DNA from 2 places in the Kitasatospora sp. NPDC058170 genome. Region 2 is predicted to be linked to the other one. Evidence: riboswitches for the same ligand, from Rfam matches in the RefSeq annotation. Region 2 holds a riboswitch; the other holds the start of a gene.

Region 1 (5,676 bases), on a different contig from region 2:
GCACGACGTTGCGACCCTTGGGGCCGAGCGTGACCTTCACTGCGTCGGCGAGCTGGTTCATGCCACGCTCAAGGCCGCGGCGAGCTTCCTCATCAAAGGCGATGATCTTGGCCATCAGAAGTGGTCCTCCGGGACACGGTCGACTGCTCGGACCAAGGGGTGCCCGCGACGGACGGCCCTGGTGTGCGGGGGTCCTTTCCCCTACCGCTCCCGGGGGCCTCACCGACCCGGTCCGCTGTCACTCTCACGCTGTGAGTGCTAACGCCAATGATTAGCACTCCGGGTAGGCGAGTGCAAGCCCAATCGCCAACCCGCGAGCCGCACCGGCCACCCCGGGCCACCGGATCCGGACATGACTGCGGGCCCGTACGACGTGTCGTACGGGCCCGCAGCGAAGCAAGAGGTGCACCAGCCGATGGGCCGAGCCGAACTCCTGGGACCGGAAAGGTCAGACCGCCGCGCGGACCATGTCCGCCTGCGGGCCCTTCTGCCCCTGAGAGATCTCGAACTCGACCCGCTGGCCCTCCTCAAGGGTGCGGTAGCCGTCCATCTGGATCGCGCTGTAGTGGACGAAGACGTCCGCACCACCGTCGACCGCGATGAAGCCGTAGCCCTTCTCCGCGTTGAACCACTTGACGGTGCCCTGAGCCATTCCGAACTCCCCTAGTGCTGTGCTGGCCCTTCACGCGCCCGCAGGTCTGCGGGCCCGGGTCTGGTTGAGGCCGGCCCGGGGAACCCCCCCTGGGCACAGCCGTGCACGCCGCAATCCCCCGCCGAGCCCATCGGAGGCATCCGATGAACGGGCGATTGCGTCGACCGCGGCTGAATGTATCCGGACCGAAGCCCTCTGCAACAGAGCCCACCGCTGGGAATTCCCTAGGGGTGTCAGGGGACAGGACGGGCGAAAGCGGGAGAAATTCCGCATTCCACGCCGGACATAGCGGACGAATTGCCCAAATCCCCTGAAGAATTCTGACATCTGCCTGACATGTTTCGACGTCGCGGCCCCGGCGCCGGTCTCAGCGGCCGGACAGACACCGGCGGTACGGGCGCGGACGGATTCGACTGCCGGTGAAAGGGGGAGGGGGAGCCCTGTTCCCGGCTGAGCCACACTCTACTCCGACTTGACCGGGAAATATTCCGGCCGGAATGCGACCAGCCGCCCGCGCGTACGGGAAGCGGAATTCCGTACGCGCGAACGGCTGGTCGAAGAAGGAGCGGCTCAGCAGCCGCCGGCCACCGCGGGGATGATCGAGATGCCGGCGCCGTCCTTGATCTCGGTGGCCAGGCCCTCCGCGAAGCGCACGTCGTCGTCGTTGACGTAGACGTTGACGAAACGGCGCAGCTTGCCGGCGTCGTCCAGGATGCGGGCGGCGATGCCCGCGTGGTTCTTCTCCAGGTCGGCGATGACCTCACCCAGGGTGGCGCCCTCGGCGGTCACCTCGGCGACGCCGCCGGTGTAGGTGCGCAGGATGGTCGGGATGCGGACGGTGGCGCTCATGGGGGCTTCTCCTTGCTGCGGGTGGGTCAGGCGGACGCGAGGCCGGCGTCGCGGAACGACGCCAGCGTCGGGCGGATCACGGCGGTCATGCCGGCGTCGGAGACGGCGTCCAGGGTCTTCAGGCCGTCGCCGGTGTTGATCGCGACGGTCTCCTTGGCCGGGTCCAGCTGTCCGGTCTCGACCAGCTTCTTCAGCACGCCGACGGTCACCCCGCCCGCGGTCTCGGCGAAGACGCCCTCGGTGCGGGCCAGCAGCTTGATCGCGGCCACCACCTCGGCGTCGGTGACGTCCTCGACGGCGCCGCCGGTGCGGCGGGCGATGTCCAGCACGTAGGGGCCGTCGGCCGGGTTGCCGATCGCCAGCGACTTGGCGATGGTGTCCGGCTTGACCGGGCGGATCACGTCGTGGCCGGCCTTGAAGGCCGCCGACACCGGGGAGCAGCCCGCCGCCTGGGCGCCGAAGATCCGGTACGGCCGGTCCTCGACCAGGCCGAGCCTGATCAGCTCCTGCAGGCCCTTGTCGATCTTCGTCAGCTGCGACCCCGAGGCGATCGGGATGACGATCTGCTCCGGCAGCCGCCAGCCGAGCTGCTCGCAGATCTCGTACGCCAGCGTCTTGGAGCCCTCGCCGTAGTACGGGCGCAGGTTGACGTTGACGAAGCCCCAGCCCTCGCCGGCCGGGTCCCCGATCAGCTCCGAGCAGAAGCGGTTCACGTCGTCGTAGTTGCCCTCGATGCCGACCAGCTCGCCGCCGTAGACACCGGCCATCACGACCTTGCCCTGCTCCAGGTCGTGCGGGATGAACACGCAGGACTTGAACCCGGCCCGGGCCGCCGCCGCGCCCACCGCACCGGCCAGGTTGCCGGTCGACGAGCAGGACAGGGTGGTGAAGCCGAACGCCCGCGCGGCCTCGATGGCACAGGCCACCACGCGGTCCTTGAACGAGTGCGTCGGGTTGCCCGAGTCGTCCTTGATGTGCAGCTGGGCGGTGAAACCGAGCTCGCGGCCCAGGTTGTCCGCCTTCACCAGCGGGGTCCACCCCGGGTTGAGGTTCGGCTTCCCGGCCACGTCGGCCGGCACCGGCAGCAGCGGGGCGTAGCGCCAGATCGACGCCGGTCCGGCCTCGATCCGCTTGCGCAGCTCCTCGGCGCCCTCGCTGCCGAAGTCGTAGGCGATCTCCAGCGGCCCGAAACACTCCACACAGGCGAAGCTCGGACCGAGCGGGAACCGGGTGCCACACTCCCGACAGGACAGGGCGGCGGCGGGGCCGAGGTCAACGGACGCGGGAGCGGGTGCAACGGTGTCGATAGCCATGATGGCGGAGGCCTCTCTCCTCATCTTCCCCGTGACGCGGGCGCGCCACAGGCCGGAATTGGCACCTGTCCCGCCGGGGCCTGTCGAACAGCCGCGCGAGAAGGTTGCCGGGACGTCAACGGGCCGTTCCCTCAGTCCCTCTGGATGAGCTCTGTGAAGTTGTTGGTCTTGCTCAGCGGTGACCCCGGCGTGCGAAGGTCCGACCGCTGTACGAAGACTGTATCCGAAGGCGTCAAGCCTGAACGGGACCGTCCGCCACGCGAGATGACCCGTCCCACCCGCTCAGCCGAGGAGTGCGCCCGTGCCCGCCGAACCGATCCCCGCGCTGCTACCGGAGGCCGCGTCCTGGCTGCGCCGCCGTTCGTGGAGCGCGGCCGACCGCCCGGTGCGCACCCTGCTGGACGCCAAGCGGGCGGCGGGCCGGGCCGGCACCGTCAGCGTGGTGCTGCCGGCCCTGGACGAGGAGGCCACCGTCGGCGACATCGTCCGGACCATCCGCCGCGAGCTGATGGAGCGCCTGCCCCTGGTCGACGAGCTCGTGGTCGTCGACTCCGGCTCCGCGGACGACACCGCCGCCGCGGCCGCCGCGGCCGGGGCCCGGGTGGTCCACCGCGACGACATCCTGCCGAGGCTGCCCGCCGCCCCCGGCAAGGGCGAGGTGCTCTGGCGCTCGCTGCTGGCCACCAGCGGCGAGATCGTCTGCTTCGTGGACGCCGACCTGCGCGAGTTCGACCCCGCCTTCGTCTCCGGCATCGTCGGCCCGCTGCTCACCGAACCCGGGATCCAGCTGGTCAAGGCCATGTACGACCGCCCGCTGGAGACCGACGGCGCGATCGTGCCGGCCGGCGGCGGCCGGGTCACCGAGCTCGTCGCCCGCCCGCTGCTCAACCTGCACTGGCCGGAACTCGCCGGCTTCGTCCAGCCGCTCGGCGGCGAGTACGCGGCCCGCCGTTCGCTGCTCGAACGGCTGCCCTTCCCCACCGGCTACGGCGTCGAGCTGGGCCTGCTGGTCGACGCCCTGGAGACGGCCGGCCTCGACGCCCTCGCCCAGGTGGACGTCGGCGTGCGACACCACCGCCACCAGGACGGCCAGGCGCTCGGCCGGATGGCCGCCACCATCTACCGCACCGCCCTCGAACGGCTCGACCGCGCCCACCGGCTCAAGGCCTCCGCCGACCTGCTGCACCCGTGGCTCACCCAGTTCACCCGCGACCCGGACACCCGCGCGTTCACCGCCCACACGCACCCGGTCACCGCCGTCGAGCGCCCCCCGATGCACACCGTCCCCGAGTACGTGAACCGCCACCTCCCCCGCTGAGGGGTTTGCGGGCCCGGAGCCACGGCAACGTACCAACCATGGGCGATCTCACGACCGAACGTTCGAGTCCGACCGGCACCGCCCCCGTCCTGGTGGCGTCCAACCGGGGGCCGGTGTCGTTCAGCGCCGCGGACGACGGCACACTGACCCTCCGCCGGGGCGGCGGCGGCCTGGTCTCCGGGCTCTCCGCCATCGACGACCCCAGCGCCGTCTGGGTCTGCGCCGCACTGGGCGAGGCGGACCGCCGGGCGGCCCGGCAGGCCCCCGACGGACGCCTCGACCTCGCCGGCCACGACGTCGGCGGCCAGGCCGTCCGGATGCTGGACATCGACCCGGAGACCTTCGCCCGCGCCTACAACGGCGTCGCCAACTCCACCCTCTGGTTCGTCCACCACCTGCTCTACGCCACCCCCACCGCCCCCGCCTTCGACGCCGGCTTCCGCACCGAGTGGCAGGCCTACCGGGCGTACAACACCGCCTTCGCCGAGGCGCTGGCCGCCGAGGCCGCCCCGGGCGCGGCCGTCCTCGTCCAGGACTACCACCTCTCGCTCGTCCCCGGACTGCTCCGCACGCTCCGCCCCGACCTGCGGATCGGCCACTTCTCGCACACCCCGTGGGCCCCGCCCGAGTACTTCCGGCTGCTGCCCGACGACGTCGCCGAGGCCGTCCTGACCGGCATCCTCGGCGCCGACCGGGCCGGCTTCCTCACCCGCCGCTGGGCGCTGGCCTTCGCCGAGTGCTGCGCGGACCAGCTCGGCGCCACCGTCGACCGGGACGCCCTCACCGTCACCCTCCCCCCGGCCGGGGGCGCCGCCACCGGCCGCACCACCCGGCTCGGCGTGCACGCGCTCGGCGCCGACGCCGACTTCCTGCGCGAGCGGTCCCACCGCCCGGACGTCGACGAACGCCTGGCCACCCTGCGCGAGGCCGTCGGCGGGCGCCGCACCGTCGTCCGGGTCGACCGCACCGAGCTGAGCAAGAACATCGTCCGCGGCTTCCAGGCCTACCGGCACCTGCTGCGCACCCGTCCCGACTGGCGGGACAAGGTCGTCCACATCGCCTTCGCCTACCCCTCCCGCACCGACCTGGCCGAGTACCGGGCCTACACCGCCGAGGTCCGGCGGCTCGCCGAGGAGATCAACGCCGAGTTCGCCACGCCCGCCTGGCAGCCGCTGATCGTGCACCTCGACGACGACTTCCCGCGGTCGCTGGCCGCCTACCGGATGGCCGACGTGGCCCTCGTCAACCCGATCCGGGACGGCATGAACCTGGTCGCCAAGGAGGTCCCGGTGGTCTCCGACCAGGGCTGCGCCCTCGTCCTGTCGCGCGAGGCCGGCGCCCACGCGGAGCTCGCCGACGACGCCGTCACCGTCAACCCGTACGACGTCATCGCCACCGCCGAGGCCCTGCACACGGCGCTCACCATGCCCGCCGGCGAACGCGCCGAGCGCACCAAGCGGCTGGCCGCCGCCGCGACCGCCCTGCCGCCCCAGCAGTGGTTCCTGGACCAGCTCAACGCCCTCGGCTGAGCTCCTCCCCCAGGG
Region 2 (5,676 bases):
CGCGCGCTGGAGAAGGGCGGAGTGGACCTCTGCGTCCTGGACGGCGAGGCCGTCCCGGCCGGCGGGCTCGGGCTCGGGCGGCAGCTGAAGGACGAGATCTACGGCTGCCCGCCGGTGCTGGTGCTGATCGGACGGCCGCAGGACTCCTGGCTCGCCGCCTGGAGCCGGGCGGACGCGGCGATCTCCCACCCGGTGGACCCGATGGCGCTGGCCGAGGCCGCGGCGACCCTGCTCCGGGCCCGGTTGGAGAAGCGCGCCCCGGCCGCTCGCTGAGCGCTGTCTCATTAGTAGAGAAGAAGGGCCAGGGCGGGCCGGGGGCACCCCGCCGCTCGATAGGCTGACTCCAGTCCCGGGGACACCCCCCGGGGAACCGAGAAGAGCTGGAGTCGGCCATGGTGAACGTGAACCCTGCGAACGGCGGCAACGACCCCGTGCAGGTGGTCCGCACCTGGCCGGACATCCTGTCGGCGCTGCTGCGCGGTGAGGACCTGAACCGGGCCGACACGGCCTGGGCGATGGACCGGATCATGAGCGGCGAGGCCTCCCCGGTCCAGATGGCGGGCTTCATGGTGGCGCTGCGGGCCAAGGGCGAGACGGTCGACGAGATCGTCGGCCTGGTGGACTCGATGTACGCGCACGCCGAGCCGCTGTCCATCCCCGGCCCGGCGGTGGACATCGTCGGCACCGGCGGCGACCGGGCGAAGACGGTCAACATCTCCACCATGGCCGCGATCGTCGCGGCGGCGGCCGGCGCCAAGGTGGTCAAGCACGGCAACCGGGCGGCCTCCTCGGCGAGCGGCTCCTCGGACGTGCTGGAGAAGCTGGGCATCAACCTGGACCTCTCCGCCCGGCGGGTCGCCGAGGTCGCCGAGGAGGTCGGGCTGACCTTCTGCTTCGCGGCGAAGTTCCACCCGGCGATGCGGCACACCGCCCCGGCCCGCAGCGGCCTCGGGGTGCCCACCGCGTTCAACACCCTCGGCCCGCTGACCAACCCGGCCAAGGTGACCGCGCACGCGATCGGCTGCTTCGACACGAGGCTGGCCGGGCTGATCGCCGGGGTGCTGGCCCGGCGCGGCGCCAGCGCACTGGTGTTCCGGGGTGACGACGGCCTCGACGAGTTGACCATCACCACCACCTCGCGGGTCTGGATCGTCCGCGACGGCGCCGTCACCGAGACCGTCTTCGACCCGCGGGACGTCGGCATCGAGCTGGTCGGCATCGAGGCGCTGCGCGGCGCGGACGCCGGGTACAACGCGGAGGTGGCGCGCCGGCTGCTGGCCGGGGAGCGCGGGCCCGTCCGGGACGCCGTCCTGCTGAACGCCGCGGCGGCGCTGGTGGCGCTGGACCTGACCGACGCGCCGCTCGCCGAGCAGCTGGCGGTCGGCCTGGAGCGGACCGCCGCGGCCGTGGACTCGGGCGCCGCGCAGGATGTGCTGAAGCGCTGGTCGGAGGCCACCAGCCGGGTGTGACACAGCAGTTGGGGCCCGTGCCGAACGGTCGGCACGGGCCCTTCGGCTTGTCCGAATGGCGGACCCCTGTTTGACCGTCGGGTGGACGCGACCTAGAGTCGTGCCAGGTCATGAGTGACAGCGACAAGCCCCAGCTTGCTGTCCGGCAACCCTCCTTCCGTGGCGGGGTGCCCTGGGTGAGGACCGGGTCACGTGGCAATCCGTCCGCGTGGCAAGCGCGGACACCCGGCCTACGCACTCCCGGGGTCCTAGACCCCGAAGGAGTGCATCCTCATGTCCGTCGCCACCGAAATCTGCGCCCCGCTCGCCGTCCTCGGCCAGGATGTCGAGGTCCCGCTGGCCAGCGGTGAGAAGGTCACCTACGCGGCCCTGGACTACGCCGCCAGCTCCCCGGCACTGCAGCGGGTCTGGGACGACGTCGCCGCCTACGCCCCCTACTACGGCAGCGTGCACCGCGGCGCCGGGTACCTCTCGCAGCTCTCCACCGACCTGTTCGAGCAGAGCCGCCGCACCGTCACCGAGTTCCTGGACCTGCGCGAGGGCGACCAGGTGGTCTTCACCCGGGCCACCACCGACTCGCTGAACCTGCTGGCGGGCGCCGTCCCGGCCGGCACCCGGGTGTTCGCCTTCGAGACCGAGCACCACGCCTCGCTGCTGCCGTGGCGGCACGCCGGTCTGGAGGTCGTCTACCTGCGCGCCCCCCGCTCGCACGCCGAGGCGGTCGCCGCGTTCGACGCCGCGCTGGCCGAGGCGCCCGAGGGCCCCAAGCTGCTCTGCGTCACCGGCGCCTCGAACGTCACCGGGGAGCTGTGGCCGGTCGCCGAGCTGACCCGGGTCGCGCACCGGCACGGCGCCCGGGTGGTGCTGGACGCCGCGCAGCTGGCCCCGCACCACCGGGTCTCGGTGCGCGAGCTCGGCGTGGACTGGATCGCCTTCTCCGGCCACAAGCTGTACGCGCCGTTCGGTGCCGGGGTGCTGGCCGGCCGCGCCGACTGGCTGGACGCGGCCGAGCCGTACCTGGCCGGCGGCGGCGCCACCCGCACGGTGGCCCGGGAGGTGGACGGCTCGGTGGCCGTGCAGTGGCACACCGGCCCGGCCCGGCACGAGGCCGGCTCGCCGAACGTGATCGGCGTCTACTCCATCGCCTCCGCCTGCCGGGCGCTCACCGAGGCCGGCTTCGACGCGCTGGAGGCCCGCGAGCAGCAGCTGATCGACCGGCTCAAGGCGGGCCTGGCGGACGTCCCGCAGGTCAAGGTGCTGAACCTGTTCGGCGCGGACTCGGCCCGGGTGGGCGTGCTCTCCTTCGTCGTCCAGGGCTGGAACAGCTCGCACTTCTCGGCGGCGCTCTCCGCCGAGTACGGCATCGGGGTGCGCGACGGCCTGTTCTGCGCGCACCCGCTGGTGCGGACCCTGCTCGGGGACGAGGACGTGGCGCCGTCCGAGTGCGGGGCGCCCGAGCCGTCGCTGCCGGGCGAGCGCAGCCTGAACGCGATCCGGGTCAGCTTCGGCGCCGGGACCCCGGACGAGCACATCGACCGCTTCCTGACCGCCGTCCGCGAGCTGGTCACGGACGGCGCGGCCTGGACCTACCGCAACGAGGGCGGCCGCTGCGTCGCCGACAGCCGTCGGGACGGCTAGAGCGGGATCCCGGGTCGGACGCGGACGCCCGGGCCGGGGCGCGGGTGGCGCGGAGCTACTCGTCCAGGCCCAGGGCGAAGGCGGCCTCCAGGTCGTGCTGGGAGTAGGTGCGGAAGGCGATCTGGGTCTCGGTCTGGGCCACCCCCGGGACCTTGTTCAGCCGGCCGGGGATCACCTCGGCCAGGTCGTCGTGCCGCCGTACCCGCACCATCGCCACCAGGTCGTAGCCGCCGGTCACCGAGTAGACCTCGCTGACGCCCTCGATGGCCGCGATCGCCTCGGCGATCTCCGGGATGCGGTCGACGCTGGTCTTGATCAGGACGATGGCGGTGATCACTGTTCGGGCTCCTTTGTGGGGTGCCGCCAGCGTATCGGGCGTCAGTCGGACCGTCGCGGGGGGCGGGTGACCAGCGTGCACGCGTACAGGAAGCCGGCGGAGAAGCCGATGACGTGGACGAGGTAGGCGACGCCGGGGCCGGCCGCATGGACCGACCACCACTGGAGGGCGAACCAGAGCCCGAGCACCAGCCAGGCCGGGAAGCGCAGCGGGAGGAAGAGCAGCAGCGGGACGAGCGTGGTCACCCGGGCGCGCGGGTGCAGGCGCAGATAGGCGCCGAGGACCGCGGCGATCGCCCCGGAGGCGCCGATCAGCACCCGGGTCGAGTCGGCGGAGTGCGCCTCGGCCAGGGCGTAGCCGTAGGTGGCCAGTGAGCCCGCCGCCAGATAGAAGAGGGCGAAGCGGGCCCGGCCCAGCCGTTCCTCCACGGTCGCGCCGAAGACCTGGAGGAAGAGCAGGTTGCCCAGCAGGTGCAGCCAGCCGGCGTGCAGGAAGAGCGCGCTGAGGACCGACAGGGCGGGGTGCTTGCCCGGGGTGGGGGCGGCCGGACAGCCCGGTACCGGATCGGGGGCCTCGGCCAGCTGCTCGGCGTCCAGCGGGCGCCCGGCGAGCAGTTCGGCCGGCACGGCCCCCCAGCGCTGCTCGTACCGCTGCTCGGCGCAGATCCGGGTCTGGCCGGTGCCGTAGAGCGGGTTGAGTCCGGCGGCCGGACCGAGCAGGAAGACCGCGGTGTTGAGCGCGATCAGGGCGTAGGTGACGGCGGGACGGCGTCCGGCCGGGCGCCCGCCCAGTGCTCCGGTGTGGTCGAGGACCGGGATCGCCATGACGTCCAGCATCGCGGCGCCCGGCGCGGGCGGCACCGCGCGGTACGGCATGTGGCGTAGGGCCCGTCCGGCCGCCGCGCCGGACGAACCGCACCGGGGAGATCGCCCTGACCGGTGGTCGGGACGGTTGCCCCAGGCAATAGGCTTGGGGCGGGCATTCCCGCCTCCCGCCGCCGACGCCGGGGCCTCGGGGGGAGCGCCTGAGCCCATCCAGGGACCACCCGAGAGGACCCCCGATGACCGTCCCCGCCCTGACCGCCGAGACGCGCTGGCGCTGCACCCTGTGCGGCAACCTGACCCGCTTCGACGTGACCCGCACCGCACGGGTGACCGAGTTCCTGCACTTCGACCTGGCCGGCGACTCCAAGGTCGAGGAGACCGAGGTGCACAGCGAGACCGTCGAGTCGGTGCGCTGTCGCTGGTGCAACGCCGTCGACCAGGTCGAGCTGGTGGCCCGCCCGGGTGCCGAGGGCGCGGAGGCCCCCGCCGAGCAGGCCTGACGCCCGACCCGTGCGGTGGGCGGTGCGCGGCGCGGCCGTCCACCGCACGGGACAATGCAGACAGAGCGCACGGAGTGTGACGCGGGCGGCAGCGGGCCGTACCCCGCTGGACGAGGATCGGAGCCGAGGACGTGGTGGACGCAGCGAAGGAGCCCGCCGGGCCGCAGGGGCGGCAGCCCGCTGTGGACGGGCAGGCGCCGGACGCGGTCGAGGCCGTCCCGCCCGGTGCGCAAGCCTCGGCCGAGGCGGCCGCCGCGGACGAGTCCGGTGGCGACGAGCCGGCGGCAGGACGCGCCGAGCGGCTCGACCGGCCGCTGCCCGAGGGCGTCCGGCGCCGGGTGGTCGGCCTGGCCGCCGACGCGCTCGGCGGGCTGCCCGCCGGGGAGCTCCCGCAGTCGTTGCGCCAGTACGCCAAGTTCACCCCGGCCCGGCGGGCCAAGTACGCGGCCACCGCGCTGGCGGCCGCGCTGGAGTCCGAGCCCGCCTTCCGGGTGCGGATAGCGGAGCGGCTGCGGCTGGGCCAGCCGGACCTGGTCAAGGCGCTGGAGTCGGGCAGCGTGCCCGGCGCCGCCGACCCGATGGACGTGGCCGCCGCCGCCTACCTGGTGCGCTCGGCGGGCTGGAGCCGGCTGGTCGCCGAGGCCGGCGAGCAGGCCGAGCGGGCCGGCGCCGAGGGCGCGGCCGCCGAGGCGGGCCGGCTGGTGGAGAAGCTGCAGGCGGAGCTGGCCGAGGTCCGAGCCACCGCGCGGGTCGACCTGGACCGGCAGCGGGCCGAGTCCGAGGACGTTCGCAAGGAGGCCGACTCGCTGCGCAAGAAGGTGCGTTCGCTGGAGAGCGACACCCGCCGGGCACAGGCCGAGACCCGCCGGGTGGCCGCCGAGCTGGAGGCGCTGAAGGTGCAGGCGGCG

What was found. Region 2 has a riboswitch for S-adenosylmethionine ahead of ACFVVX_RS02115 (aminotransferase class V-fold PLP-dependent enzyme). Riboswitches for the same ligand answer to the same signal wherever they lie in the genome.
Region 1: it holds a riboswitch for S-adenosylmethionine, as region 2 does, so the genes downstream of both, thrC (threonine synthase) here and ACFVVX_RS02115 (aminotransferase class V-fold PLP-dependent enzyme) in region 2, are expected to answer to the same signal.

The regions. Positions count from the first base shown of each region.
Region 1 is NZ_JBHVUV010000004.1:254,183-259,858, forward strand. Features, by position in the region: gene groL (chaperonin GroEL) at 1-115, opposite strand, end outside; gene ACFVVX_RS07295 (cold-shock protein) at 449-652, opposite strand; gene ACFVVX_RS07300 (MoaD/ThiS family protein) at 1,223-1,501, opposite strand; gene thrC (threonine synthase) at 1,528-2,814, opposite strand; SAM riboswitch class I at 2,832-2,965, opposite strand; gene ACFVVX_RS07310 (glucosyl-3-phosphoglycerate synthase) at 3,140-4,132, shown strand; gene ACFVVX_RS07315 (trehalose-6-phosphate synthase) at 4,171-5,661, shown strand; gene otsB (trehalose-phosphatase) at 5,645-5,676, opposite strand, start outside.
Region 2 is NZ_JBHVUV010000001.1:460,646-466,321, forward strand. Features, by position in the region: gene ACFVVX_RS02105 (hypothetical protein) at 1-273, shown strand, start outside; gene trpD (anthranilate phosphoribosyltransferase) at 393-1,469, shown strand; SAM riboswitch class IV at 1,576-1,693, shown strand; gene ACFVVX_RS02115 (aminotransferase class V-fold PLP-dependent enzyme) at 1,743-3,107, shown strand; gene ACFVVX_RS02120 (Lrp/AsnC ligand binding domain-containing protein) at 3,163-3,444, opposite strand; gene ACFVVX_RS02125 (rhomboid family intramembrane serine protease) at 3,486-4,268, opposite strand; gene ACFVVX_RS02130 (hypothetical protein) at 4,505-4,768, shown strand; gene ACFVVX_RS02135 (NYN domain-containing protein) at 4,900-5,676, shown strand, end outside.